Regions from separate parts of the Paracoccus actinidiae genome, predicted to be linked through region 1. Evidence: riboswitches for the same ligand, from Rfam matches in the RefSeq annotation. Region 1 holds a riboswitch; the other holds the start of a gene.
What was found. Region 1 has a riboswitch for thiamine pyrophosphate ahead of Q5701_RS18810 (YkoF family thiamine/hydroxymethylpyrimidine-binding protein). Riboswitches for the same ligand answer to the same signal wherever they lie in the genome.
Positions count from the first base shown of each region.

Region 1 (14,809 bases):
GCTGGCCGCTGGAATGGTCTGAAATCATCATCATCTTCGTGCCGATCTTCCTGCCCCTGCTGCCGCTGTTCGGGATCGACCCGCTGTTCTTCGGGGTTCTGGTGGCCCTCAACCTGCAAACCAGCTTCCTGACGCCCCCCATGGCCATGAGCGCCTATTACCTCAAGGGCATAGCGCCACCCAACGTCAAGCTGACCGAGATCTTCGCAGGGGTGCTGCCTTATTGCGGTCTTGTCATCATTGCCATGGTGATCATGTACACCTTCCCGCAGATCGTCTTCAGCTTGCCGGATGCCGTTTATGGCACCGCGCGATAAGACGGGTGCCGTTCTGGGGCTGGAGGTAGTCGAGATGCGTGATCGCCTGGCCTCGGGTGCGCTGCGGGCGGTGGATCTGGTTCGCGCCTGCTTGGCCCGCATTTCGGAGCTGGAACCCCAGGTGGGTGCCTGGGCCTGGATCGACGAGGGTCATGCCCTGGCGCAGGCAGAGCGGCTTGACCAATGGCGCCAGTCCGGCCGGTCGCTGGGCCCCTTGCACGGACTGCCCGTCGGGCTGAAGGATGTCATCGACACGAAGGGCATCCCGACGGAAAACGGCACCCCCATCGACGCAGGGCGCGTTCCGGCCGAGGATGCCTGGATCGTCGCGCGGCTGCGTGCGGCGGGCGCGATCATCCTGGGCAAGACGGTCACGACCGAATGCGCCTTCCTGCATCCGGGCCGGACCCGCAACCCGCACAATCCTGACCACACGCCGGGCGGATCTTCTCAGGGTTCGGCTGCGGCCGTCGCCGCAGGCATGGTGCCGCTGGCAATCGGGACGCAAACCGGCGGTTCCGTGATCCGCCCGGCCGCCTTCTGCGGAATCGTCGGGATGAAGCCCAGCTTCGGCATGATCCCCAGGACCGGCATCCTGATGCAGTCTCCGACGCTGGACACCGTTGGCGTCTTTGCCCGCAGCGTCGCCGGCTGCGCCCTGCTGGCCGAGGTTCTTGCAGGCCATGATCCTGCCGACCCCGCCACCGAACCCCTGCCCAGGCCGCTCCTGCTGGACACCGCCTTGGCCGCACCGCCCTTGACGCCAGTATTCGCCTTCCTGAAGCCTCCAGGCTGGGATCGTGCGGACCCGCAGACCACCGTAGCCGTGCAGGAACTCGCCGCCTTTCTGGGCGATCAGTGCTTCGAAGTGACGGTCCCCGGACTAGAGGAAGCCGCCGCCATTCGCCGCCGCATCAATGTCGCCGAGATGTCGAAATGCTATTACGCCATGGAACGGCGCGGACGGGACCGGATGTCCGATGTCCTCAAGACGGCGATGGATGAGGGAAAGGCGGTACTGGCGCGCGACTATATTGCCGCGCTTGACTGGCCGAAGGTGCTGAACGCCGGAATGGCGCAGATCTTTGCACGCTGCGATGCGATCCTGTGCCCCGCGGCGCCGGGGCCCGCGCCCGCGGGCCTGGAGGATACAGGTGACGCGATCTTCAACGGGCTCTGGACACTGACCGGAATGCCGGCAGTCACGCTTCCGGTGTTCCAGTCGACAGACGGTCTGCCGATGGGCATCCAGATCGTCGGGCGTCGGGGCGACGATGCAAGGCTGCTGCGCACGGCCCGATGGCTGGCCGCGCATCTTGAAACCTCGACGCATGAAGGATAGCGGCATGAAACTGTTTATGGCGATTCTGGCTTTCGTCGTCCTTATGGCATTCCTGGCCATACTGGTGATCCACGTGCCGCGCATCGACCTGATTTGTGTGATCGCGATCACGGTCGCCTTGGCGGCGTGGGATCTTTACACGACGTTTCGCTCAACGGACAGACGGGGGTAACAAGCACCTGGCTGGCGGGCATGGCCGGAAAAGAACCGCAGGGCACCCTTTCGCCCCCGGCCGATTGCAGCGGCCGCAGGCTGGAGGGGATCTCGAACTGCAGGGGCGGCACGGGCGGCGGAAGATCTGGTCCCCGACATGATGGTTGTCCAGCAGCCATTCGGCGACAGGGGTCAGGGCGCCCTTGCCGCACACCCGGTCAGGACCGATAGGCTGGCGCGCACCACGGCGGTTGTTGGCGATGCTTGCAGAGGAAACGACCTCTTCATCAGATCCCGCGCATCAAGCTTGGTATCTCGGCAGGAAGCTGCCGCGCCAGAAAACCCATCGGGCCGTGACGCTCGGACAATCTGCGGCCCGCTTCGCCGTGCAGCCAGACGCCCCAGCAGGCGGCTTCCCAATTTCCAAGACCCCGCGCGCTCAGCCCCGCGACGATCCCAGTCAGCACATCTCCGGAACCGCCGGTGGCAAGTCCTGCGCCGCCGCCGCCATAAAGCGCAACGTCGCCCTGCGGATTTGCCAGCATGGTCGTTGGCCCCTTCAGGACCACCACGGCGCCCAAATCCTTCGCCAGCCGCACAAGCATCTTTGCACGGTCCTTCGTCACCACCTCCCGGTCTTCCCCGGTCAGCGCCGCCATCTCTCCGGCATGAGGCGTCAGGATCAGGCGGCCCGCCATCCGGCGCAGCAGCGGCAGGCGGTCGTGGCCGGCAACCACTGCAGCCGCGTCAAGGATCACGCTACAGGCATCGGCGCGTGGCAGGATCGCATCAAGGATCTGACCCGCCGCATCGGCAGATCCCATCGCCGGGCCGATCGCCAGGCAGTCGCAATGGTCCAGCAGTGGTTCCACCGGGCCGGTGCCCGCAATTTCGCCGGTTCCATCCGTGGGCAGGGCGAACATCCCCGCCTCGGGCAGCAGCACACCCAAGGGGATCGCCAGCATATCTGGCACGGCCAGTTGCACCTTGCCGGCGCCTGATTGAAACGCCGCCTCGGCGGTCAGGCGCACCCCACCCGGCACTCGTGCGGAACCACCGACCAGCACCACGCGGCCACGATCATTCTTATCGACATCATGATGAACCGGCAGCGGATGATCACGCAGCCATGCGCCATCCAGCGTGATCGGCACGCCGCTCATCCCCGTGTGCCTGCGATTGCGTCGGGGTTGGACGTGACCGGCGTCTTGTCGGCCACCATCGGCGCGATGACGTTGTAGCGCAGCAACTTCAATTCACCGTCCCCTTCCTCGGTTTCGGCAAAGCAGTATTCCGTGATCGAACAGTTCGCCACGTCCCCTTCCGCGTCGATCGCCAGGATTTCCTCCTCGGTCAGCCCTTCGATGATATAGCGCAGGCACAGGACCACCACCTGATGGGCCACGATCATGACCCGGCAGCCGCCATGGTGAAGCCCCACGGTGTCAAGCAGCGAGCGCAGGCGGAAAATCACATCGCACCAGCTCTCGCCGCCCGGCGGCCGGTGGTAGAACTTGCCAAGGAGCAGGCGCAGCTCGGCCTGCTGGGGTTCTTCCTCACGCACGCCCATGGTCGTCAGCCCGTCAAGGATGCCGAACTCCTTCTCGCGCAGGCGCTCATCAAGGCGCAGGGCCAGGGTGGCCCGGCAACCGCCGGCTTCCCGGAATATTTCGGCAGTCTGTCGCGCGCGCAGATAAGGCGAACACATCAGGACATTGGGCCGCGCGCCTTCCTCGCCTTCCGCAAACCAGCGGCCCAAGGCAAGCGCCTGATCGCGCCCCAGAGCCGAAAGGGGGATGTCCACGTCGCGGGCGATCAGATCGATGCGGCGCTGGCCCGCCTCATGCGCCTTGTCGCGCGCGACGTTGCCTGCGCTTTGCCCGTGGCGCACCAGCCACAACCGTTCCGGCCATCTTGGCGTCATGGTCACCCCCGCCCTTGCACGATGTTCCCCCATGGTACGGTGGGCCAACGAGTAAACGAGGGTAATGGTTCAGTCGCCCGACGGGTCAGGATCGCCGCCTGTCCCGCGTGCTGCCCGACAGAATGTCCAGGAGGATACCTGCAAGGCGTGACCTGCGCCGTCAGGATAGCCTCAAGAAGGCGCTTCCAGTCGTCAGCCGGCTGGGTGCCATGCCATGTGCCCCCCACGAAGGGAACTCATGGCCTCGACCAGCCTGCTGATCATCTTGCGAGGAGGCACATCTGAGCGGCAGCCCCCAAGACCAGGCGAAAGTCCATCCGTTTGCGCATCTGCCCGATGTCGCTGAAGCCGCCGGGGATCAGCACGTCGACTTGGCGAAGCTTCGCTACGATCTCTCCCGGATTGTGCTTCTTCTGGGGCATTCCTTCGTCCTCCATCTGGCTCGAAAGCCTGCTTCAGGGAGGGTCACTTTTCAGGGGCAGACCAATTTTCGTCTTTTCGGAGGGCACGTGAAGGGGCGGTAAATCCTTCTTTGCAGGAAGCATCGCTCCCCGTCCTTCGGGACAAGCTCGCCTCAGTTACCGAACGTGCGATACGCGATTGGTGCACGTCCGGTGCGACTGCTTGTCCCACGCAACAGGAAAGGGATAGTGCCCCATCGGGTGATGTGGGCTTGGGTGTAACTGGGGCAGATTACGGGGCACAGGTGTTGCGCTTGTGATCTTGGTCTGATTCACGATCGTAGGGCCTGTCATCGGATGATGCCTTTGAGACGCTGAGCGCCGACAGTTTGCGTCGGCTCGTGGGTGATCTGTCACGACGGCTGCAATCGCTCGAGGACCGGGTAACCCACCTCGGCGATCAGCTCGCGTCAGCCGAGGTGGCCCGGACCGCCCTGCAGGCCGAGAACCAGGAACTGCGCGTGAGATCGCCCGGCTGAAGAACCTGCCGCCGCGACCTCCGTTCAAACCCTCCGGCATGGACAAGGTTACGGAACGGGAGGTTCGCAAGAGTGGCAGTCCACGGCGGCGGCGTGGCCCGAAACGCGACAAGGATCGTGTCACGCGCGAAGAGGTTCTGTCTGTGAATGTGCCCTCGGGATCGCGCTTCAAGCGATGTCGAGCCATCCTGGTTCGTGAACTGGTAATCTCGGCCGAGCTTGTCCGCTATCGGCGCGAACGCTGGCTGACACCGGAGGGCAAAAGGGTCATCGCGCCCTTGCCGGAAGGACTGCTGGGTGGCTTTGGCGCCAACCTGCGCCGGTTCTGTCTCGCGCTGCATGCCCAGGGACAGGTGACGACGGAGCCGCTGACCGCGATCACCACCAGAAGAGCCCACCCCTGCGCGGCGAGGGCCAGCCCTACAGCTCGTTCGGCCTGATCTGGGGGCACTTCGGCAGGGATTATCTGCGGGCCTTCGGTGTTCCTGATGGGGATCTGGGCACGATCCATGCAGCGTTCGACGCCGATTTCGTCCTGCCCATCGACTTGGTGGACAATGGTGCCCTGTCACCAAGCGGGCTGCTCGCGGACCTGTCCCTGCCGCTCCTGCTGGAAAGCCTCAAACCCGTCTTCGACGATCGCAGCCCGGGTGCCGATGATCGGGCCTTCGACCACGCGTTGACCATCGCTCGTGCCTTTGTCGAGGCGGCGGTTGCACGAAAGGCCGCCAAGCTGCGGGCCGACGATGATCGGGCCTTCGACCACGCGTTGACCATCGCTCGTGCCTTTGTCGAGGCGGCGGTTGCACGAAAGGCCGCCAAGCTGCGGGCCGACGCTGTCGTCATGGAGGCCATCGCCGCCGCCGGAGAAAGCCGGGTCCTCGAACTCCCGATGGGCATGCCCTTCCGCTCTGCCATCGAGAAGGCGGGCGCCGATCACCTGCTGTTCGTGGTCCATCCCCGAGAAACAGACTGGACCCTGACCGGCATCCGCCGCGAGCCCGAGGGCTTTGCCCTTCGGGCCGACCTGCCGGAGGCCTGGGCGGGACTGACCGACGCGTCCTTCGAAGCTGCATCTGGCGTTCCAGGCGCACGCTTCTGCCACAACGCCCGCTTCATTGCTGTGGCCGCAGATCGTGAGGCTGCTCTGCAGCTTGCCACTCTGGCAGTTCAACATGCGGAGGCACTGCGAGGAACAGCTTGAAGCCTACACTTGTCCCAGGTGGCAGCATCTCGTCAGTAACCAAAAGGGCGGGGAGGGGCCTGGCGGCGGTGCAGTATTTTAGTTGATAGCGAAATCGAAGCACACATCCACACGGCAAACGAAACGGGGCCGCACAGCCCCGCGACAGGAGGCGGAAGCCTACCAACGTCTTTCATCCTTTACGATCCTCTGCTGCAAGCAAATCTGTAGGCATTGCGAATTACAATCCTTGTTCACCGAAAAGTCCATCAGGACGCTTTTCCTTGGATCATCTCTAAGGCATCCCGAGAAATGAAGGTAACCCATTAGATATCTTCGCCTTTTCACTACCCTCTTTTCGAAAAGCCCACATTTTATTAGTCGATCAACCATACCAGAGGCCTCGTTCACGTGCAGGCCTGCTCATGCGCACCAGCCACCACGCCGGATCCACCAAACGGCGCCTGCAGCCGGTTGGTGCGATAGGGTCGCCGCTGTGTGCCGGACTGCATTGACAGCGGCCGCGGCAATTGTCATGGTCTGGCCGACATCAACGGGGGTGCTCCATTTTCGGGGCTGAGATACGCAAGTCGCGTGAACCCTTTTTAGCTGATCCGGGTAATGCCGGCGGAGCGAGGAACCCATGTTCATTGGCGCGCAAGTGTCGCTATATCCCATGACGTCCAATTTTGCAGGCGTCATCCTGTCCAGCCTCAGGGGGCTTGATCCCTATCGCGGCAGGCTCCGGATCGAGACGGACGATATTTCCACCTTAATGGTCGGGGGGCCAGAGCCGTTGTTCGATGCCGTGCGCGACCTTTTCGTCCGCGCCGCGCGCGATCCGGTGCATGTGACGATGCACGTCACATTCTCGCGTGGCTGCCCCGGAGAACCTGACGACCCGACCTGCCGATGCGACACGCTGACTCGTGCGCAGGGCTTGTCCCTGGCGGAACGTCAGGCCGGGGCGCTTGAGGCGGTTAGAACTGCGCCGGTCCTTGGCGTGGATATCGACGTGCAGTTTTCGCTTTATGTGCTGGGCCAGGACCGCCACATGGACGAGATTTATGGCTGCATCGACTTTCTCAAGAACTCTGGCACGTTCCTGCGGTCCAAGAACTTTTGCACCCGCCTGCGGGGCGATGCGGGGGCGGTCTTCGAGGCGCTGCGCCAAGCCTTCCTGCGCTTTGGCCCGGCCGAGGGGCATGTGACCATCGACATGACGGCCTCGGCCAACAGTCCCGGCAGGCACTGATCCCCGGGGGACGGCCATGTTGCCGCGTATCCTGCCGCCTTTGATCGTGGTTGCCTGCCTGCTGGGGGGGTGGGAGGCCTATTGCCGACTGGCAGACATCTCTCCGCTGATCCTGCCCGCGCCCTCGGGCGTGGTCCGGGCGCTGATTCTGAACCGGGTCGAGATCGGTGGCCATGCGCTGTCCACAATATCGGTTGCGGTCTTGGGCATTTCGTTCTCGATCGGATTCGCCTTTTCCACCTCGGTCATGCTGCATTTCCTGCCTTGGACCGAAAAGGGGCTGATGCCGGTGTTCGTGGCAAGCCAGACCGTGCCGCTGATCGCGCTGGCGCCGCTGATGATCCTGTGGTTCGGCTTCAGCTTGTTGCCAAAGGTGCTGCTGGTGATCCTTGTCACCTTTTTCCCGATGCTGCTGAGCTTGCTGTCCGGCTATCGGCAGGTGCCCCCCGCTTTTGTCGAAGTTCTGTCCTCGATGGGCGCCGGGCGGTGGTTGGTCTTTCGGCGCGCCGTTCTGCCTTCGGCCCGGTCAAGCTTCCTTGCCGGGCTGCGGATCTCGGCCACCTATGCGATCGTTGCCACGATCTTTGCCGAATATGCCGGGGCGTCTCGGGGCTTGGGTATCTATATCCTTGCTGCCAAGAACAACTTCCGGGCCGATCTGGTACTGGCCGCGGTTGTGGTGTCCGCCGGGCTGACGCTTGCGCTGCTGGGTGCGATCCGGCTGGGAGACCGCCTGACGGCCCGCGGACCCAAGATGCGCCATGCTTGACCTGCGCCACCTGACCGTCGGCACCGACAATGCAACACTGGTTCGCGACCTGTCGCTGATGGTGCCCGCCAAGGGGATCACGGCACTCATCGGGCCGTCCGGTTGCGGCAAAAGCTCGGTTATGAAGTGGCTGGCAGGTATCCGTCTCCAAGGTCTGAGGGCGGAAGGGCAAGCGATGCTGGATGGGCAGCCCGTCTCTCTTCCTTGTTCGGCGATCGGCTATCAGCCGCAAAGCGATGCGTTGTTTCCCTGGTTGACGGTGGCCGAGAATGCCGCCTTGGGCCTGCAGGTGAAGGGGCGGTCCCGACCTGACGCCCTGGCACGTGTCGCGCCGCTGTTTCGCAGCTTTGGCCTGGAAGGGACAGAAGGCCAGTTTCCGGCACAGCTTTCGGGCGGAATGCGTCAACGCGCCGCCTTTCTGCGCACTGTTGTGCAGGACAGCCGCTATGTTCTCCTGGACGAACCCTTTTCTGCCCTGGATGCGGTAACGCGGCTGCGGATGCAGGACTGGCTGCTCGAACGGCTGGCCGAGCGCCCGCGCGGTGTTCTGCTTGTTACCCACGACCTGCACGAGGCGACCAGCCTTGCTGACCGCATCCTGGTCATGGCGGCCAACCCGGGCCGGATCGTGGCCGAGATCCCTGTGACGCTTTCCCCTGGACAGCGAAGCGAGGCGGCCCTCGCCCCCCTGCGCGACACCCTGAAACTCCTTCTGTTGGAAAACACCTCATGACCATCCGCCTTTTTGTACTTGGCCTTTGCCTGGCCATCCCGCTGCCCGCGTGGGCCGAAACTCATGTAAGCGTGGCGCTCGACTGGATGCTGAACACCAACCACATCGGCTTGGTGGTCGCCCGCGACCAGGGGCTTTACGCCGCCAAAGGGCTGGAGGTCGAGTTGCTGCCCTATTCCGACACGAATTCGGCGGCACTGCTGGCAGGGGGGGCTGCGGATTTTGCCTACATGACCTCGCTTGGTTTCATGTCGGCGCGGGCAGGCGGGGCAGATCTGGTGGCCCTGTGGGCCACGATGCAGCATGATCCGGGGCGGCTGGTCTATAATAGCGACAACGCGGACATCACCCGGCCTGCGGATCTGTCAGGCAAGACCTATGCCGGCTTTGGCAGCGCCTGGGAAGGGGCACTGATCGGCACGATGATCCGCAATGACGGCGGCGAGCCGGTCTGGGACACCGTGATCCTGGGCACGGGCGCCTATGAGGCCCTGGCCTCGGGCGCGGTGGACTTCACGTTGGAGGTCGCGACATGGGAAGGCGTCAACAGCACGCTTTTGGGCCGCAAGCAATCTTCATTCGCCTATTCCGACTACGGCATTCCCGACCAGCAGACCGGTTATATCGGAATGCGCGCGGAAACCCTTGCCCAAGACCCAGACCTGGCCGGGCGCTTCATGCGGGCGACACTGGCGGGCTATGAATGGGCCGCCGATCACCCTGATGAAGCCGCGCAGATTCTGATCGCCGCCGGGGACTTCCCGAACCCGGGCCTGGTCCAGGGCTCGATGAAGGCGATTGCCGAAGGCGGTTACCTTCGCGATGGCGACACGCCTGTTGGCAGCATTGATCCGGTCCGCTTTTCCGCCATGGCAAAATTCCTGTTCGACAGCGGCGTTCTCAGGGATGTGGGCGGCAATGCCTTGGATTGGCCAGGTGACGTCTCGACCTGGTTCGACAGGGCTGGAGAGGGCAGGGGTCGTGACGGACGGCAGCAGCGTCTGGTGCCTGTATCAAATGAAGATCTACCATGTTTCTGGCTGAACTCCCTCCAGGGCGGCACATTCAGGTCTTCTTACAAAAACCATCAAGGCCCTGATACGACGGCTGCAATGGTCTGAACGGCATCATCCATGTCAAACGGCATGGGTTCGATGGCAAGAGACACCAGCCGCATATGGGCATTGCAAGGTCCAGTTTGCCCGCTGACCCCTGGCAACATCTTCACCAGAAATTTCACGCGTCGGCGCGGCCATGGCTGCGACAATCGCTTGTTGGACAACAAGGCTCAGGATGCGGGTTGGCTGCGCGTTAGCATGGGGGACCAGGGAATCCGTCCTTGCATAAGACCCCAAGAACCCGTGCAGGAAACCTGCCGGATGCAACCAAGCGCGTTTATCGAATACACTGCCGCACGCCCGGTGATCAGAAAGGCACGGATAGCGCTATTGTGCGGCCGAAGGGCCGAAACCTTCCTCCCACTCCACGAAGGTGCTGATGCAACCCGTGGCGCAAGGGTCGGGATCCTGCGCACAGGCAGCAAGAAGAACGACGGCGCAAAGAGCAAAACGGAACATGAGACTGACCTTTCACAGAGCATGAAAGGTACTTCTTTGGCGACCGGCGAGAAAGATGTTCTTTTGTGCAGGCGAAAGCCTGCGATGCGTGTCGGGCAAAGCCCAGGCTCAACGCGGCGCCGCATAGACGGCAGCCCAATAGACCGTCCTTCCGTCCGACCCGATTGCGCTTCCAATGCCGTAGTCGCGCAGCGGAGGAATAAGGATGTTCTGCAAGTGTCCACTGGACGCGTTCCAAGCCGCCAGGGCTTGTCCTGCGTCATAGGGTCCGGCCGCGATATTTTCCGCAGTCACGCGTGGTGCATAGCCAAGGCTCTTTACGCGCGGCCCTGGTCCCGAGGTGGAGCTTCCCTTATGGGTCATCCGCCCCCGTTTTGCCATATCGCAGGCATGGGCTGCGGCGGCACGTGCCAAGGTGGCATTGGCTTGCACCGCTGACAAACCGGCCCGGGACCGCACGGCATTCGTCGCCTGCACACCAGCCAACTGCTCGGCCGCATTGGGGCTGAAGCATTGTGCCTTGCCGGGGGCGGAGGCCTGGACGGCATGGGCATCCGCACTTTCCGCCGAAGGGGATGGTGTGCAAGCGGCGATGCTGAGGACGAATACGGCGGCGAAAGCAAATTTGACGGCGCTGAAAGTCATCGACCAGATCTCCTTGGCTGAACTTTACACTGGCTTGGTCTAAATTGACATGCAATCTGAAGTTGTAAAGAATAGCGGAAGGTATGGATGTGTTGGAGGGTCTAGCGCCATCGGTTGCCACGATCTTGCTTCTGACCAAGGCCAAAGCAAGAAACCCCCGGCGTGTCGTGGCGCCGGGGGCCGCGCAATCTGGGGTGAGCGTTACCGCATTGCAATCTGAAGGTATTATGATTCTGCATGGCGTGCAAGTCTTGTGTTGAACATGGTGCCGCAATCAATGCATTAACGCGCCGGTGCGGTGGACCATGAGCTGGACCGACAATGAAAAAGACCCTCGCGTGGCAGCGCGAGGGTCTTTTGTTTAGCTGCCTGTATGCCTAGTCCACAACTACAGGTAGCGTGTTATTGCGCATCGCGCAACAGCCTTCGTAGGAGGGCGGCTTGACCAGGTACTGCTACATCCCCGGAGCATTCAGAGAGAGCCGTCCGCAAGCTAAAGCTTCTGCGTTCGCTCGCGAGCATTTGGCGTGGTATGGAGACATGGTGAAACTGCCGCTTGGAAATCAAGGCCGCTGTAAGCAACCGCAAGCCCGTTCACCGGATGAAGAACTTCTTTGCCTCGCCGGATCTCGGGCGAACTGGCGACAAACCTGACCAACTACGGCGCCCGTCCTTTGGAAGCCGGAAGAATCAAGGGCGAATGGCAGCCCAAGGACTGCGCATCGTGCGAGTGCGGACAGTAATGGCATGGATGGACCTGCCACAAGCGGACAGCCGCAGTTCTCACAGCTTCTGTATCAGCCTTGTCCGCAGGTCCGCCAAAAGGGGTTGTGGCACAGCCTGATAGGGAGCAAGGCGGCCCTTGGGCCGCGTTGCTGATGCGCGCCTCAACCCTGGCGTAGTTTACGGGCGGCGTATCTCTGGTCGCGCATCGCTTTGCGCATCGCCTCGTCGTCAAGAACGCGGGCGATCCGTTGGTCCTGGGCACGCTCTCGGGCGTCAGCTTCGGCCGTGGCTGCCTTGGCAATGGCGGCCTCGCGCTCACGGGTTTCCGCTTCAAGACGAGCCTGTTCCTCGCGCTTTGCCTGGTCGCGGGCTGCCTGGCGTGCTTCCCGCGCTCTGGCAATCTCGATGCGCTCCTGCTCGCGCGCCTCGCGAAGAGGCTCCGCGGCTTCCTTCGCGGCCCGATAGGCCTGGAGAAGGGCGACTTTTGCGTCCATGGCCGTGCTACGGCGTTCGGACAGTTCGGTCTTTTTGGGGGTTCTCAAATCTTTGTTCCAGATAGTTTAGGTTGATCGCGGTCACGGCTTGGTATTGTCCTGCGCGTCCCTTGCAAGCCGGGCCTCGCGCAGCCTTTGGGTCTTTTCGTCCTGGACAGCCTTGATCGCGTCAAGCTCTTCAAAGGCCCGTTCGCGCGTCGTGGAGGGCGGGGGCGTCTTGCTGAAGTGACTTTCTGCCCGCTCACGCGGAGTCTGGTGGTCTGACATCATGCTGTCCCAATGAAAAGGGCGGCAACAAAAAAGGCCAGGCAAGCTGCCTGACCCGAATTTCGAAATGCCCCGTCAGCAGAAATCTGTCCCGCGTGCGACAAGGGCAATTCTCCGGTCTATGCGGCCTGAAGGCTGCATGCCGACATCTTGCCCGACTTGCGGTCGCGCTCCATGTCATAGGACAGCTTCTGGCCTTCGACGAGTTCGCCCAAGCCTGCGCGTTCGACGGCAGAAATGTGAACAAACGCATCCGGTCCGCCGTCGTCAGGCTGGATGAAGCCGAAGCCCTTGGCGGAATTGAACCATTTGACGATGCCGGTGGTCATGATGAACCCTTTCAAGGCAGGTGTGATAACCGCAACGCGATGGCGTGACGGCAAGGCATAACGACTTTGAAAGAGGAGATCAGCTCAGAGCGCGGTGCCAAACGCGCAACAATCATAGCTCGGCAGACAAATATCGGTAGCCTGCAGATAGGGCTGACCACTGCATTTGTCAATAGTTATCGATGCCGGTGTCGCCACCCGACGCAACTTCACCGTCGTCGCCAAAGTCGGCATGGGTTTCGTGCCGCCTTACGATGCAGTCCACTGGGTGGCCTGCAGGACAGGGAAATGCAACGGGGCGCAGCCGGGGCAAAGGCTTTCGGGCTGTCCTCCAAGCAGTTCTTTGGCCAATTGCGCGGTCTGGTTTCGTATGTCGGGAATGGCCGTGATTTCCCAGAAGGCCGCGCGGGACGCAGGACCGATGGCGAAGATGCGGGTTGATGGAATGCCATGGCGGTCCAGCAGCGCGGCCTCGGGGCTGACATCAAGCCCAAGCCGCAGCGGGTCGATGCGTGCGCGTCCGTCCCGCAGCAGGCTTGCCACGACCGGCGTTGCGTTTTCCTCGGGGTCGCGCCGGATACCCCGGCAGTCGATGATGCGCGCGGCCTTGACCCGCTGCTCGATCCCGCTGCCACGACATCGGATGACGGCCAAAAGCTGGCCGTCGCAATGTCGCTCGGCACCTTGGAAACTTGCCGCAAGAAGGCGGATCCGGCCGGTCCTGATCGCGGCACGGATCGGGGTCGCGCTTTCGGGGGGCAGGCGGTGGCGGTGAACCTCCCACCAGGGGGCGGCATGGCGCAGGAAACGAGAACGCTCGGCCAAGGGCAGCGCCTGCCAGATCGCCCGAAGATGCGGGCGCACCCCATCCACGGCATCGCGCCAACTGCCGCCCGCGTCCTCGGCTTGCCGGGCCAGGCCACGCAACCAGGCCATCATCTGGCTGACCGGCGCCCCGAAGGGAATGTCTTCGGCCGGGACAGCCAAGGGCTGCGTTTTCGCGTGCTCGCGCGGCAACTGGGCGCGCCGCGAGACGACCAGAATGTCGCCCCGGTGCCCACGGCGCAAAAGGCTGAGAACCTGATCCACCATCGACAGGCCCGATCCCACGATCACCACCCGGTCGTTGCGGTCGGGAAGTTCTTGCTGGTCCCAGGATCCCTGCACCAGTCCCTGGGGGTCCGGCTCGGGCAAGGCATGGCCCGTCGCCACGACCGCTTTATCGGCCCGGATGATGCGGCCATCGGACAGATGTGCCGTGACGCCCTTTGCGTCCTCGGTCAGGCCTACGCAGACATCGCGCAGGCAGCGCAGTCGGCGGGAACCCTCGCCCCGCGTCCATGGCTCGATCAGGCTGGCCATGTAGCTGCCATAGGTGGAGCGGCTTACGAAGCTGTCCCCTGCCTGCGGTCCGGCGGAAATGCCCTGTCGGGCGAGCCAGTCGCGGAAATGGTCTGGCTGGTCGGGAAAGGCGCTCATGCTGCTGGCGCGGGTGTTCAGCAGGTGGTCGGGGTCGCTGGTCGAATAGGCAATGCCGCAGCCCAGCATATGCCTGCCTTCGATGATGGTGACCTGGGCCTGACCCTGTGGTGCGCGCAGAAGATGGGCGGCCATCAGCACGCCGCTGGCCCCGCCGCCGATGATGACGACGTGGGGGCGGGCGCTGTCCGGCAGCGGGGCCAAGGGGGCTGCGGGGATGGGATCAAGCGTCATGGTTCCCCGCAGGATCAGAACAGCGCAGCGGCCAGAAGCGACAGGACCACCAGATCCGCCGCGATCACGATTGCGCAGGTGGCAAGACCCGCGCCCTGGTCTGCCTGGTCATCGGATGCGCCATGGCGCAGGTGCAGTTCGGTCTGGATGTCGGTCATCGAGGGCAGTCCGAAATCGATGATAGGGCAGGGATTGCCACGAGCTTCGGTTGGCGCGCTGTCCGGCCCGGCAGCCTGCGCCCAGTGTTGCCAATAAGACATGGGCGATCCGTCAAGGCGAAGAGCGATCAGGGTCTTGGACATGGCATGGTTCCTTCCGTCTGCTGGAATTACACTACTAGCTTTGTCGTGATTTATCCTTCCAAAGATACCCGGGCGGAGAGAAGATGAATCTCTGAAAGGGGGGTCATGTGGAGGTCATCGGCGGCGTCGGCTGGTCACGG
Region 1 is NZ_CP132956.1:3,785,367-3,800,175, forward strand. Features, by position in the region: gene Q5701_RS18775 (TRAP transporter large permease) at 1-317, shown strand, start outside; gene Q5701_RS18780 (amidase) at 301-1,659, shown strand; gene Q5701_RS18785 (hypothetical protein) at 1,664-1,831, shown strand; gene Q5701_RS18790 (NAD(P)H-hydrate dehydratase) at 2,100-2,975, opposite strand; gene Q5701_RS18795 (histidine phosphatase family protein) at 2,972-3,736, opposite strand; gene Q5701_RS18800 (hypothetical protein) at 3,997-4,158, opposite strand; gene Q5701_RS22955 (hypothetical protein) at 4,715-5,116, shown strand; gene Q5701_RS18805 (MYG1 family protein) at 5,077-5,880, shown strand; TPP riboswitch at 6,405-6,512, shown strand; gene Q5701_RS18810 (YkoF family thiamine/hydroxymethylpyrimidine-binding protein) at 6,503-7,114, shown strand; gene Q5701_RS18815 (ABC transporter permease) at 7,131-7,883, shown strand; gene Q5701_RS18820 (ABC transporter ATP-binding protein) at 7,876-8,616, shown strand; gene Q5701_RS18825 (ABC transporter substrate-binding protein) at 8,613-9,737, shown strand; gene Q5701_RS18830 (CAP domain-containing protein) at 10,302-10,838, opposite strand; gene Q5701_RS18835 (DUF6481 family protein) at 11,726-12,106, opposite strand; gene Q5701_RS18840 (hypothetical protein) at 12,140-12,328, opposite strand; gene Q5701_RS18845 (cold-shock protein) at 12,445-12,654, opposite strand; gene Q5701_RS18850 (FAD/NAD(P)-binding protein) at 12,904-14,367, opposite strand; gene Q5701_RS18855 (hypothetical protein) at 14,382-14,669, opposite strand.

Region 2 (14,809 bases), 1.3 Mb from region 1:
TGTCGGCGAAGGCGGCTGACAGGTCGATCTCGGCCAAAGCGCGGGCCGCCTGGCCGATGGGGGCCGCGCGGTCCAGCACCGCCGCCCGCAGCCGGTCGAAGATGCCCCGCTCGATCTCCAGCGCGCGGTCGCGGGCGTTGAGGATCCGCGTTTCCAGTTCCGACAGATCGACGGTGGTGAAGCGGATCTGGTTGGCGGTGGTCTGGCGGTGGATGAAGGTCGCGTTCAGCGGCGGGGCCATCATGCGTTCGGCATGGGTCGTCGTCGTCTCGATGAAATAGCCCAGCACGTTGTTGTGCTTGATCTTGAGGCTCTGCACCCCGGCAAGCGCCGCGTATTCCGCCTGCATCCCGGCGATCACCCCCCGGCCTTCGTCGCGCAGACGGCGGGTCTGGTCCAGATCGGCGTCGTAACCGGCCGCCACAAAGCCGCCGTCGCGGGCCAGCAGCGGCGGTTCGGCCACAAGCGCATCGTCCAGCAGACCGATCAGGTCGTCGTGCCCAGTCAGGTCGCGCGCGGCATCCGCCAGCACCGGCGCCGCCTCGGCGGGCAGCCGCACCGCGATGGCCGCGCCCTGCGTCAAGCCCGCCCGGATCGCGGCCAGATCGCGCGGCCCGCCCCGGTCCAGCGCCAGCCGCGACAGCGCCCGGTCCATGTCGGGCACACGGGCCAGCGCCGTTCGCAGATCGCCCGTCAGGCGGGGATCATCGACCAGCATCGCCACCGCGTCATGCCGCGCATGGATCAGCGCCAGATCGCGCGATGGCGCGCCGATGCGACGTTCCAGCAAACGGGCGCCCGCAGCCGTCACCGTCCGGTCGATGGCCGACAGCAGCGACCCCTCGCGTCCACCGGACAGCGCCTGCGTCAGTTCCAGGTTGCGCCGGGTCGCCCCGTCGATCCCCATCGCCCCGCCTGCGCGTTCGCGAACCGGCGGGCGCAGCAGGGGCAGCTTTCCCTTCTGCGTCAGGTCCAGGTAATCGACGATGGCCCCCATGGCCGCCAGTTCGGCACGGGTGAAGGACCCAAACCCGTCCAGCGTCTCCACGCCATACAGCGCGCACAACCGCCGCTGCCCCGCCGCGCTGTCAAAGGCGGACGCGTGCAGGTCGGTCAGCGCCGCACCGGCATCAGCCGCCAGATCGTCCAGGCCCGATCCGTCGCAGGCCAGCAATTCGCGCGGCGCCAGACGCGCGAGTTCGGGCGCCAGGCGCGGCAGCGGGCAGTCCATCACCTGGAAGGCGCCGGTGGAAATATCCACCCAAGCCAGCGCGCAATCCTCCCGCACCTGGGCGAAGGCGGCCAGATAGTTGTGGCGCCGCGCTTCCAGCAGCGATTCCTCGGTCAGGGTGCCGGGCGTCACCAGCCGCACCACGTCGCGGGCCACAACCGATTTCGACCCCCGCTTCCTGGCCTCGGCCGGATCCTCCATCTGCTCGGCAATCGCCACGCGGAAGCCCTTGCGGATCAGCGTCAGCAGATAGCCCTCGGCCGCATGGACCGGCACGCCGCACATCGGGATGGGTTCCCCCGCATGGGTGCCGCGTTTCGTCAGCGCGATATCCAGGGCGCTTGCGGCGGCCACCGCGTCGTCGAAGAACATCTCGTAGAAATCGCCCATGCGATAGAACAGCAGCGCACCGGGATTGGCGTCCCGGATCGCCAGGTACTGCGCCATCATCGGGGTGGGCTGATCGGTCATGTCCTTCGTCATGGCCGCTGTTCTAGCCGCTTGCGCGGGCGCGCGAAATCCCTACATTCGGGCCTACCTCGGGGGGCCATGTGGCTGAGACGCGAAAGCGGACCCGTTGAACCTGATCCGGCTAACACCGGCGGAGGGAAGGTGACGCTGTCCTTTCTTTCGGAACCCTTTTGGAAAGGAGACAGCGATGAAACTGCCCCTGATGCTTGTTCTGCTGGCGGCGACCCCGGCCATGGCGCAGGACAAGCCCGTCCTGACCGTCTATGCGGGCGAATCCATCACCAGCGAATGGGGCCCCGGCCCGAAGATCGAGGAAGGGTTCGAGGCCTTTTGCAACTGCGACCTGCGCTTTGTCACCGGGGACGAGTTGTCCCGCGTGCTGATGGAGGGCGAGCGGACCGAGGCCGACATCGTCTTCGGCCTGAACACCGACGTGACCGCCCGCGCCCGTGCATCCGGCCTTTTCGCGCCGCATGGGCAGGACACGGGCGATCTGTCGCTGCCCATCGAATGGACGGATGAGATTTTCCTGCCCTACAACTGGGGTGAGACCGCCTTTGTCTATGACGAAACCCGGTTGCAGAACCCGCCCGCCAGTTTCGCCGAATTGCTGGAGGCTCCCGACGACCTGAAGATCGTGATCCAGGATCCGCGGTCGTCCGTGTCAGGGCTGGCGCTGCTTTTGTGGGTGAAATCGGTTTATGGCGACCAGGCGCCCGACGCCTGGGCCAAGCTGGCGCCCAAGGTGCTGACCGTGACCAAGGGCTGGTCGGAATCTTATGGGATGTTCACCGAGGGCGAGGCCGACATGGTCCTGTCCTATACCACCTCGCCCGCCTATCACATCGCCGAGGAGGACGACACGACCAAGAAGGCCGCCATCTTCCCCGAAGGCCACTACTTCATGACCGAGGTCGCAGCCCAGCTTCGCACCACCGACCAGCCGGAACTGGCGCAAGCCTTCATGGACTGGATCCTGACGCCCGAGTTCCAGACGGTGATCCCGCTGGCCAACTGGTCGCTGCCCGCCAAGCTGCCCCAGGATGACTGGCCGCAGGTCATGCGCGACCTGCCGCGCCCCGAAAAGACCCTGTTCTATTCCGAGGACGAGGCCGAGGCACTGCGTCAGCCCGCGCTAGACGAATGGCTGCGGGCATTTTCCGGCTGACGCGGGCCGAGGCCGGGGGAGCGGTCGCCGCAACCGGACTGGCCCTGCTGATCGGGGGGACGCTTGCCGCAGTCATGTGGCAGGCGCAGGGACTGTCCGGGCTTGGCCCCTGGGACTGGCAGGCGGTCTGGTTCACGCTGTGGCAGGCGGCCTTGTCCGCCGCCCTGTCGTCCGCGCTGGCAATTCCTGTGGCCCGCGCCCTGGCCCGGCGGCGCTTTCCCGGACGGTCGGCCCTGGTCACGCTGTTGGGCGCGCCCTTCATCCTGCCGGTGATCGTGGCGATCATGGGGTTGATTTCGGTCTTTGGCCGCAACGGCGCGATCAACGATGCCTTGCGGATTGCCGGATTGCCCGAGGTCAGCATCTATGGCTGGCAGGGCGTGATCCTGGCGCACGTGTTCTTCAACCTGCCCTTGTCCGTGCGGCTGATCCTGCAAGGCTGGCAGGCAATCCCGGCCGAACGCTTCCGGCTGGCCGCATCGCTGGGCTTCGGCCCCCGCGACGTGGCGCGGCATCTGGAACGGCCGATGCTGCGGGCGGTGCTGCCGGGGGTCTGGCTGGCGGTGTTCCTGGTCTGCCTGACCAGCTTCACGGTGGCGCTGGCCCTGGGCGGCGGGCCGCGCGCGACCACGGTGGAACTGGCGATCTATCAGGCCTTCCGCTTCGACTTCGACCTGGGCCGGGCGGCCAGCCTGGGGCTGATTCAGATCGGCATCTGCGTCTGCGCGATGATGCTGGCATGGTGGATTGCGATTCCTGCAGCCTTCGGGGCGGGGCTTGATGCCGCGCATATGCCCGCAGCGCCTGGCGGCTGGCGCCGGATCAGCGATGCCCTTGTGATCACAGCCGCAGCAGGATTCCTGATCTGGCCCATGGGCGCGGTGACGGCGCGCGGTTTGCCGACGATCCCCGCCCTGCCGCCCGAGGTTTGGGAGGCTGCGCTGCGATCCATGGTCATGGCGCTGATTTCGGCCACCTTGGCCTTGATCCTGACGCTGATGCTGGCCTTGTCGCTGGCGCGCGGGCGGATGCGGTGGGCGGAAACCGCGGGGATGCTGCCGCTGATCGCCTCGCCCCTGGTGCTGGGAACGGGGCTGTTCATCCTGCTGCGCCCATGGGTTGACCCCCAATCGCTGGCCTTGCCGCTGACCGTGGGGGTCAACGCGATCATGGCCCTGCCCTTCGGATTGCGGGCGCTGATCCCGGCCGCGCGGACTTTGCAGAGGGATTATGGACGGCTGGCCGATTCGCTGGAGATGGGGGGGCTTGCACGGCTGCGCTACCTAACCTTGCCGCGCTTGGCCCGGCCGCTGGGCTTCGCGGGCGGGCTGGCGGCGGCACTTGCCATGGGGGATCTGGGTGTGATCACATTGTTCGCGGGCGACCGGCCAACGCTGCCATTGCAGATGTATCAGTTGATGAACTCCTATCGCATGGCGGACGCCTCGGCCTGCGCGGTGCTGCTGATGGCGATCAGCTTCGGCCTGTTCTGGATCTTCGACCGGGGGGGCCGCCTTGCTTGAATTCGACGCCGTCCACGTCACGCGCGGCAGCTTTGCCCTGTCCGCCGATCTGTCGATACCCAAGGGCGCGCGGATCGCGGTGATCGGTCCATCCGGGTCGGGCAAATCCACGCTGCTGTCGCTGGTGGGGGGATTCCTGGCCCCGGATCGGGGAAGGATCCGCGTGGAGGGGCAGGACATCACCACCCTTTCGCCCGGTCGGCGCCCGGTATCGACGCTGTTCCAGGACCAGAACCTGTTTCCGCATCTGACGGTCGCGCAGAACGTGGGCCTTGGCCTGCGCCCGGACCTGCGCTTGTCCGATCCGCAGCGCGCCCGCGTGGCGCAGGTGCTGGCCGAAGTCGGGTTGGAGGGGATGGAGACGCGCCGCCCCGCCAACCTGTCGGGCGGCCAGCAAGGGCGCGTGGCCTTGGCCCGCGTGCTGCTGCGCGCGCGTCCCGTGCTGCTGCTGGACGAACCCTTCGCGGCGCTTGGACCCGCCTTGAAAGGGGAAATGCTGGCCCTGCTGGCGCGGATCGCCGATGAAACCGAGGCCACGGTCCTGATGGTCACGCATGATCCCGGCGATGCCCGCAGCTTCGCGCCGCAGACGATCCTGGTCGATGGCGGCATGGCTCATCCGCCGGTGCCGACCGGGCCGCTGCTGGACAACCCGCCGCCGGGGCTGCGTGCCTATCTGGGCTAAAGGTTGAAGACCCGTTCGGGCTGCACCAGCCCGCCTTGATACCGCCCGATGCAGACCGGCCCCTTGGCATCCGCGACCCAGACCAGATCGCCCCATTCCGCCGATCCCGTCACCTGGCCCGGATTGCCGTTGCGGATGCGGACCGCCCCTTCGGGCGTGGCGCGCAGCATGGGCAGGTCGCCCAGCGCGATTTCCAAAGGCAGAAGCTGGCTGTCCAGCCAGTCCTGCGCGCTTCGGTCGATCTTGTCGAAGGCAACGCCCTCGCTGGCCTCGAACGGCCCCGACCAGGTGCGGCGCAGATGCGCCACATGGCCCAGGCAGCCCAGCGCCCGGCCCAGGTCGCGCGCGATGGACCGCACATAGCCGCCCTTGCCGCAGATCATCTCCAGCCGCGCGGTGTCGGTATCGCAATCCAGCAGCGTCAGGCTTTGGACCCACAGGGGACGCGCGGCCAGATCCAGATCCTCGCCCTCGCGCGCCAGGTCATAGGCACGCTCGCCATCGACCTTGACGGCGGAAAAGGCCGGGGGAACCTGCATGATATTGCCGGTAAAGGCGGGCAGCGCAGCCTCGATCGCGGCGCGGTCCGGGCGGGAATCGGACCTGCGGACAACCTCGCCCGAGGCATCGTCGGTCGCGGTCTCGACCCCCCAGTTGACCGTGAAGTCATAGCATTTCAGCGCGTCCGTCACGGCCGCGACGGTCTTGGTCGCCTCGCCCAGGGCCACGGCCAGGACGCCGGTCGCGTCGGGATCCAGCGTGCCGGCATGGCCTGCCTTTTTCGCATCCAGTGCCCAGCGGACCTTGGCCACCACCGCCGTCGAGCCGACGCCCGCGGGCTTGTCCACGATCAGCCAGCCATTGATGTCGCGGCCCTTCTTGCGTGCCATGGGATCCCCTTGCAAACGGAAGGCGGCGGCATAGCCAGCCACTGGCGCAAGGTCAACCGGCGCTGTCCACCAGCCCAATGATCGGTCCCAGCGAACGCCCGAAATCCGCTCGGTTGACCCCCGGTGCGTAAAGCCGGCTGATGGATCCGTCGAAATACAGCGCGTCGCGCACGCCCAGGCCGTCGCGGAACAGCCGCCCGAATTCGTGGAAGGTCACCGCCCGGTCGGAAATCGCGAACCAGGCCGTCTGGCCGTCGGGCGAGACGCCCACGCCGTTCCTGACATGGCGGCTGTCCGAATCAACCAGAAAGCGCGGATGCAGGTCGCCGTCGATGACCAGCATCGGCCCGGATTGCGTGGCAAGGCGGCAGTCGGGGCGCGCATCGGCAAAGGCGCGGCTTTCGATCACCTGGAAGGGACGCGCGCCGCCAGTGCAGAAGACGCCATTGGGCAGCATCCCGAAATTGTCGCGGCTGGCGCCCGTGACGATGGGTTGCAATTCCACCCCGTCGATGACCAACAGGCCCACAGGGCGATAATCGGCGTGATACATTCCCGCGTTCATCGCGAAGGCCAGGCTTTCGCCCTGGCCCAAGGTCGCGCGGACATTGTTGAAGTTGCGCAGCGGCTTGCCCTTGGCATCGTCCTGCCACAGCCGCAGCGCGGGTTCCCGGTCGGCCGACACCTCGCAGACGACATAGCCCTGGCCGTCATGGGTCATGCGCCCGCAGCCATCCGCCGCCGCCGGGATCGCCCAGGCAAGCAGCATCCCGAACGCCACGCCCAGGGGCCGCAGGTCAATCCTCATCGCCATCCTTGTCCACGGCTTCCACGTCGCGGCGGACGCGTTCGTCGGCGAACAGGCGGCGGGTGTCGTCCATCCGGTCAAAGGTCTCGTCCAGGTGGAACTTCAGTTGAGGCGCGTATTTCAGCGTCATCGCCTTGGCGACCAGATGCCGCAATTCGGGCGTATTGCGACGCAGCGCGGCCAGGGCGTCCTCGGCCCCCTGCCCGCCCAGGGGCAGGACAAAGGCGGTCGCGACCTTCAGGTCGGTGGACATCCGAACCTCGCCCACGGTGATCGAATGGCGGTTGAGGTCCGGGTCATGCACGTCGGCGCGCGCCAGCACGTCGGACAAGGTGCGGCGGATCAGCTCGCCCACGCGAAGCTGGCGCTGCGAGGGGCCGGAGCCATGGGAATAACGGTTCTGTGCCATGCGTCCCGATGTAGGGGGTCGCGGGCCGCGCCGCAACGGGATATGACGCGGGAAAGACAGCCGGAGGCCCTCATGAGCGACTTGCAGAACACGGACGCGCCCGCCCTGCCGGGGATCGTCGTTACCGGCGCATCGGGGCGGATGGGGCAGATGCTGATCCGGCTGCTGGGGGAAAACCCCCATGTGCGGCTGGTTGGCGCCCTGGAACGCCCCGGCCATCCCTGGATCGGGCGCGACGTGGGCGAGGCGATGGGAGCGGCACCGGTCGGCGTGACGGTCAGCGACGATGCGGTCGCGGTGATCGCGAAGGCCCAGGCGGTGATCGACTTTACCGCACCGGCGGCGACCGTGGCCTTCGCGGAACTGACCGCGCAGGCGCGTGCGGTCCATGTCATCGGCACCACGGGTCTTGAACAATCGCATCTGGACTGCCTCAAGGCCGCCGCCCGCCACGCGCCGATCATCCGTGCGGGCAACATGAGCCTGGGGGTGAACCTGCTGACCGGCCTGACCCGCAAGGTCGCCGCCGTCCTGGGGGAGGATTGGGACATCGAGGTGGTCGAGGCCCATCACCGCATGAAGGTCGATGCGCCGTCGGGCACCGCCCTGATGCTGGGCGAGGCCGCCGCCGAGGGGCGCGGGGGGACGCTTGCCGAACTGCGCACCCCGGCGCGCGAGGGGATCACCGGGGCGCGGCTGCCGGGTTCCATCGGCTTTGCCGCCATTCGCGGCGGCGATGTGGTGGGCGAACATGACGTGGTCTTCGCAGGCGAGGGCGAACGGATCGTGCTGCGCCACCTGGCGACCGACCGGGCGATCTTCGCGCGCGGCGCCATCCGCGCGGCGATCTGGGGCCAGGACAAGGGGCCGGGCGAATACGACATGCAGGACGTGCTGGGGTTGAACTGACCGGCAGGGTAGCGGCGCGAACCCCGGACCTAGGGCTGGATCGTGCAGCACCCCGACAGCAGCCTTGGCTGGTCGCCATGCAGCACCAGCGTTGCCGCCAACCCGAACAGCCGGTCGGACATCCCGTCCGAACAGATCTGCGGATGCGAGAACAGCGTCATGTCCCGCGCCACGACCACCCGCGCCGGATCGCGGAAGACGCCGGTGTCCAGCACCGCCTGCACGGGACGGCGGTCGCCCCCCTGATCATCAGGACTGCGCAGGACCAGATCGCCGCCTTCCACCTTGGCGTCCCAGAACGGCTCGGTTCCCAGGCAGCGGAAAGCGGGCGGCAGTTCGCCCGGCTCCCAGACATCGACGCGATAGGACAGGTATCGCGCCGAGACCCAGCCTGTCCCCTCGGCCGTGTTGATGCGCGCCCAGCCCCGGCGTTCCTCGACCACCTCGATCCGCTGGGCGTCGGGTGCCAGGGTGCCGATGATCGCGGACGAGGCGGTCGGCTCGGCCCGGATGTTCAGCACGTCGTCGGATGCCACCCCCGCCACGTCGAACAGCGTGGGCAGGATATATTCCTGCGTGGCGGCGGCAGGCCCGGCAAAGGCCAGGGTCAGGATGAAAGCGGTGCGGAACATGGAGGCCTCCTTTGCCGGCCAGTCTAGCGGCTTTGGTGCCACAAGGCACGCGATCCGTTCACGGATGGTTCCCCCCGCAGGACGAAGCCGCTAGAAACATCCCATGACCACGCGCCTGACCGCAGATGAAACCCTGACCGCCGCCCTGGCGCGGATGCTGGCCGCCACGCTGCGGCCCGGCCAGACGATCCTGCTGGACGGGCCGGTGGGGGCAGGCAAGACCCATTTCGCCCGGGCCTTCATCCGTGCCCGCCAGGGCGATGCGGCCGAGGACGTGCCCAGCCCGACATTCACCCTGGTCCAGACCTATGACGACCCCATGGGCACCGAGATCTGGCACGCCGACCTGTATCGCCTGACCGATCCGTCGGAACTGGCCGAACTGGGCCTGGAGGAGGCGCTGACGGACGCCATCTGCCTGATCGAATGGCCTGACCGGCTGGACCGCCTGCCCGACGGTGCGATCACGGTGGCGATCGCTGCCCATGCCGATCCTGACGTGCGGGAAATCACCCTGATCGCCCCTGACGCCGCCCGGATCGCGGCGCGCGCAGCCTTTGCGGCAGGCGCGGGATGGGGGGATGCGCGGGTGCTGCCGCTGGCGGGCGATGCCTCGGCCCGGCAGTATTTCCGGCTGACGGGCGCAAGGGGCAGCGCGGTGCTGATGGACGATCCCACGGGGGCTTGCGCGCCTTTCGCAAGGATGACGGACTGGCTGCGCGGGCATGGCTTCGGGGCGCCCGAAATCCTAGCGCAGGATCAAGACGCGGGGCTGCTGCTGGTGCAGGATCTGGGCGACGACCTGGTGGCCCGCGTGCTGGAACGCGACCCAGGCATGGCGCCGGGGGTTTATGACCGGATCACGGATTTCCTGGCCGAGCTGCACCGCTGCCCGGTCCCGGATTTCGTGGCCCCCTTGGACGGGCCGACCCTGGCCGATCAGGTGGGACTGTTCGCCGACTGGTATCCGCAGGCGGCGGGCGCGGCGGGCGGCCAGGAGATCGCGCCCGTGATCGCCCGGCTTCATGCCGATCTGGCCACGGATGTGCCGCCGGTGCTGTCCTTGCGCGACTTTCATGCCGAAAACCTGATCTGGCGGGGCGAGGCACCTTTGGGCCTGATCGACTATCAGGACGCGGTGGCCTGCCATCCGGCCTATGACTTGGTATCCGCCCTGCAGGACGCGCGCCGCGACGTGGACCCGGCCATCGAGGCCGCCTGCGTCACCCGTTATCTGGCGGCCTCCGGGTTGGACGCAGACCGCTTCCGCGCGGCCTATGCCTTGCTGGGCGCACAGCGGAACCTGCGGATCCTGGGCATCTTCACGCGGCTGTGCCTTCGCGACGGCAAGGCGCGATACCTGGATTTCATGCCGCGCGTCTGGGGCTATGTGCAGCGCAACCTGGCCCATCCGGCGCTTGCGCCCTTGGCCGATGTTGTCGCTGCCCTGCCGGCCCCCGACGCCGCCGTCATCGAAAGGATCCGTGCTCGATGCGCCCGCTGATGATCTTTGCCGCGGGGCTGGGCACGCGGATGCGCCCGCTGACCGACAGACTGCCGAAACCCCTCATCCCCGTGGGCGGCCGAACGCTGCTGGATCGCGCGCTTGATCTGGGCCGGGATGCCGGAGCGGGGCCGGTGGTCGTGAATACCCATTACCTGGGCGACCAGATCGCCGCGCATCTGGCAGGCCAAGACGTGGCCATCAGCAGTGAGGCAGGCGCGATCCTGGACACCGGCGGCGGATTGCGCCAGGCCCTTCCCCTGCTGGGGGCGAGGCCGGTGATGACGCTGAACCCCGATGTGGTCTGGACCGGGCCGAACCCGCTGGCCGCGCTGGACGCCGCCTGGCGCGACGACATGGACGCGCTTTTGATGCTGATCCCGCTGGACCGGGCTGCCGCACGGCAGGGGACGGGGGATTTCGCAATGGATGCGCAAGGCCGCATCGCGCGGCAAGGCGATTTGGTCTATGGCGGCGCGCAGATCATCCGCCCCGACCGGTTGGCCGATATCCCGGACCGGGTGTTTTCCCTGAACCGCCTGTGGGATCTGCTGATCGCGGACGGGCGCGCCCATGGCATCGTTCATCGGGGCGGCTGGTGCGACGTGGGCTATCCCCAGGCGATCCCCCTGGCAGAACAGGTGCTGCATGGCTGAACCCTGCTTTCGCGGCCTTTACGCCCTGCCGCCGGGCATCGACTTCGCCCATGAATTCGTGGCCGGATTCCTGGACCGCATGGCGGGCCAGCCGCCCGAGGCGATGGCCCGCGTCACCATCTATGCCAATGCCGCGCGCACGCTGGCGGAACTGAAATGCGGCTTCGACCTGCGCGGGCCGCTGCTGCTGCCGCGGCTTTTGCCGGTCACGAACCTGGAAAGCCCCGCGATGCTGGGCCAGGTCGAATCCGCCCCTCTGGCACGGCGGCTGCAACTGGCCCGGCTGGTGGCGGGGCTGCTGGCGACGCGGCCCGACCTGGCATCGGGCCATTCCATCGCGGCGCTTGCCCGGTCGCTGTCGGACCTGATGCAGGAAATGCAGACCGAAGGGCTGGGGCCGGACGCGCTTGAAGGCATCGACACCGGCGATCATGCCCGGCATTGGCAGAACGCCCTGGTCTTCCTGCGCATCGCCGCGCGCTTTCACCTGGACGGCCCGCCCATGGACCGGGGCGCACGGCAACGGCTGGCGGCCGAAATCCTGTGCGACGACTGGTCAAAGGGCCGGAACCTGCCCGACGGCCCGGTGATCGTCGTGGGATCGACGGGATCGCATGGCGCGACGCGGCTGTTCATGGAGGCCGTCGCACGGCTGCCCGAAGGCGCGGTTGTGCTGCCGGGCTTTGACTTCGACCAGCCCCAATCGGTCTGGGACAGCCTTGACCACAAGGCCGAAGATCATCCCCAGGCCCGCTTCGCCCCCTTGATCCACGCCCTGGGACGCCCCGCCCGCTGGACCCATACGCCCCCCTCGGTGCCGGGGCGCAACCGGCTGGTGTCGCTGGCGCTGCGGCCCGCGCCCGTCACCGACCAGTGGATCGCCGAAGGCCCGCGCCTGCCCGACCTTATGGCGCCGACCGAAGGCCTGACCCTGATCGAGACCGAGCAGCCCGGCCAGGAAGCCGAGGTCATTGCCCTGATCCTGCGCGATTGCGCCGAACGCCACGCCCCCGCCACGCTGATCGCGGCGGACGGCAACCTGATCCGGCGGGTGAACGCCGCGCTTGACCGCTGGCGCCTGTGCCCCGACGAAAGCGCGGGCCAGCCCTTGTCGCTGACGGGACACGGATTGTTCATGCGCCATATCGCCGCCCTGTTCGGCGAGGCGCTGAGCATCGACCGCCTGCTGGTGCTGCTGAAGCATCCTCTGGCCCTGACCGGATCGCCCCTGATCGGCGCGAACGAGGCGCGGCTTCTGGCGCGCGACCTGGAGCTGGAACTGCGCCGCAACGGCCCGGCCTTTCCGGACGGCGAATGCCTGCGGACCTGGGGTTCAAGGGGGGACGCGCTGCGCAAGACCTGGGCGGAATGGTTGGCCGACGGGCTGGACCGGATCACGCCGCTGGTCCGGGACCGCCTGCCCCGCCCCCTGCCCGACCGCCTGCGCGACCTGATCGCCCTGGCCGAGGGAATTGCCGCAGGTCCGGGCGGCAATGCCGCGGCGTCCAAGCTGTGGCAGGACCATGTAGGCTCGCTTCTGCGCGCGACGATGGATCACCTGGCCGAACACGCGGGCCATGGGCCGGATCTGGTCCCGCAGGATTTCTGCGCCCTGCTTCTGGACGAACTGGGCCAGCAATCCGTCCGGGTGGAAGGCGACGCCCATTACCTGCATATCCGCGGCCCGCGCGAGGCGCGGATCGTGGGCCAGGGCATCGTGATCCTGTCGGGCCTGAACGAAGGCGGCTGGCCCCAGCAGTTGAAGCCCGACCCCTGGCTGTCGCGGCAGATGCGCCTGGCGGCCGAGCTGCCGTTGCCGGAACGCCAGATCGGGCTGGCCGCGCATGATTTCCAGCAGGTGATGGGCGTGGAGCAGGTGATCCTGACCCGCGCGCGACGCGATGCCGAGGCGGAAACGATCCCATCCCGCTGGCTGAACCGGCTGACCAACCTGATGGGTGGCCTGCCCGAACGCAGCGGTCCCGCCGCGCTTGCGGCGATGCGGGCGCGGGGCCATGCCTGGCTGGCCCTTGCCACGGCGGTCTCTCATCCGGCAAGAACGGTGCCGCCCAGCCCCCGTCCCGCGCCGGTCCCGCCCGGCCCCCCGTTCCGCGAATTGCCGGTGACGGATGTGTCGCTGCTGATCCGCGATCCTTATGCGGTTTACGCCAAGCGCGTGCTGGGCTTGCGCCCGCTGCCCGCGCTGCGGCCCGAACCCGATGCCGCCCTGCGCGGCCAGACGCTGCATTCCATTGTCGAGGCGTGGCTTGGCACCCGGCCCGAACCCGATATGCCCCATGCGGCGCTGAAGGCCCGGTTCCTGGCCTTGACGGCGGAAATCCTGGCCCGCGACGTGCCTTGGCCCGCCGCCCGCGCCTTCTGGGCCGCGCGAATGGAACGGATCGCCGACCGGATCGTGGCAGACGAACTTGCCCGCCTGGCCGAGGGTCGCCCGGTGATCGTGGAAAAGCGCGGCAAGGTGACCCTGCCGGGACTGGATTTCACCCTGTCCGCCAAGCCTGACCGGATCGACCTTCTGCATGACGGATGCGTGATGATCTATGACTACAAGTCCGGCACGCCGCCCACCGACAAGCAGATCGCGGCCTTTGACAAGCAGCTGATCCTGGAAGCCGCGATGGCCCGGCGCGGCGGCTTCGACGCGCTTGGCCCGGTCGATGTCGCGGGCATCCGCTATATCCAGCTGGGAGGAGAGGGGGAAACGCAGGTCCGCGACTATTCCCCCGAACTCGAGGACGAGAACTGGAACGGCTTCCTGCGGCTGGTCGCCTCCTATTTTGCGGGGGACACGGGATTTGCCTCCATGCGGGCGCCCGAACAGACCAGCTACGCGGGCGACTACGATCACCTGGCGCGGTTCGGCGAATGGTCGCTGGCCGACGCGCCGCACGTGGAAAAGGTCGGATTGGAAAAGGGAAACGGGCATGGATGAAGCCAGCCTCAACCAGATCGCCGCTGCCGATCCCCTGCGGTCCACCTGGCTGACGGCCAATGCCGGGTCGGGCAAGACCCGCGTGCTGACCGACCGGGTGGCCCGCCTGCTGCTGGCCGGGACCGCGCCCGAACGCATCCTGTGCCTGACCTATACCAAGGCCGCCGCGACCGAGATGCAGAACCGCCTTTTGCGCCGCCTGGGCCAATGGGCGATGCTGCCCGAAGCCGACCTGCGGCGCGAATTGGCCGAACTGGGCGAGGGCGGCGATCCCGACTTGGCCGAGGCGCGGCGCCTGTTTGCGCGCGCCATCGAGACGCCGGGCGGGCTGAAGGTCCAGACCATCCACAGCTTCTGCGCGGCCCTGCTGCGGCGCTTTCCGCTGGAGGCAGGCGTCCCGATGGGGTTCCGGGAACTGGACGACCGGTCGGCCCGCGTGCTGCGCGCCCAGATCCTCGACCAGATGGCAGCCGGGAACGATCCCGCGATCCGCGACCTGACGGCGCTTGTGTCGGGCGACGACCTGGACGCCTTTCTGGGGGGGCTGTCGGAAGCGGATTTCACCCGCGATCCCGATCCCGCGCCGATCTGGCAGTCGATGGGGCTGCCCCCCGGCATGGACGAAACCGCGCTTCTGGCGCGTGTCTTCGACGGCAACGAAGGCGATCTGTTCGACGCCCTGATCCCGATCCTCAGCGGCAGCGGGGCCAAGGACGGCAAGCTGGCCGAATACCTGTCCAAGGGCAACTGGCACAATCCCGGCCAGGCCGACCTGCATCTTTTGTGCAAATGCCTGCTGTTTGGCGCCACGGCGCGCGTTCCCTTCGGTCCCAAGATCGGCGACATCCCCACCAAGGCGCTGCGCCAGGGCGCCTGCGCGCAATACATGGCCGCCCTGAACGGGTTGATGCAGCGCGTGGCCGATGCCCGGTGCCTGGCCCTGGGCCTGCATCTGGCGCAAAAGACCTTG
Region 2 is NZ_CP132956.1:487,689-502,497, reverse strand. Features, by position in the region: gene mutS (DNA mismatch repair protein MutS) at 1-1,702, opposite strand, end outside; TPP riboswitch at 1,762-1,858, shown strand; gene Q5701_RS02495 (thiamine ABC transporter substrate-binding protein) at 1,890-2,870, shown strand; gene Q5701_RS02490 (thiamine/thiamine pyrophosphate ABC transporter permease ThiP) at 2,846-4,393, shown strand; gene Q5701_RS02485 (thiamine ABC transporter ATP-binding protein) at 4,386-5,078, shown strand; gene truB (tRNA pseudouridine(55) synthase TruB) at 5,075-5,968, opposite strand; gene Q5701_RS02475 (phosphodiester glycosidase family protein) at 6,021-6,776, opposite strand; gene rbfA (30S ribosome-binding factor RbfA) at 6,766-7,185, opposite strand; gene dapB (4-hydroxy-tetrahydrodipicolinate reductase) at 7,258-8,094, shown strand; gene Q5701_RS02460 (COG3650 family protein) at 8,124-8,726, opposite strand; gene tsaE (tRNA (adenosine(37)-N6)-threonylcarbamoyltransferase complex ATPase subunit type 1 TsaE) at 8,830-10,230, shown strand; gene Q5701_RS02450 (nucleotidyltransferase family protein) at 10,218-10,886, shown strand; gene addB (double-strand break repair protein AddB) at 10,879-13,839, shown strand; gene addA (double-strand break repair helicase AddA) at 13,832-14,809, shown strand, end outside.
Region 2: it holds a riboswitch for thiamine pyrophosphate, as region 1 does, so the genes downstream of both, Q5701_RS02495 (thiamine ABC transporter substrate-binding protein) here and Q5701_RS18810 (YkoF family thiamine/hydroxymethylpyrimidine-binding protein) in region 1, are expected to answer to the same signal.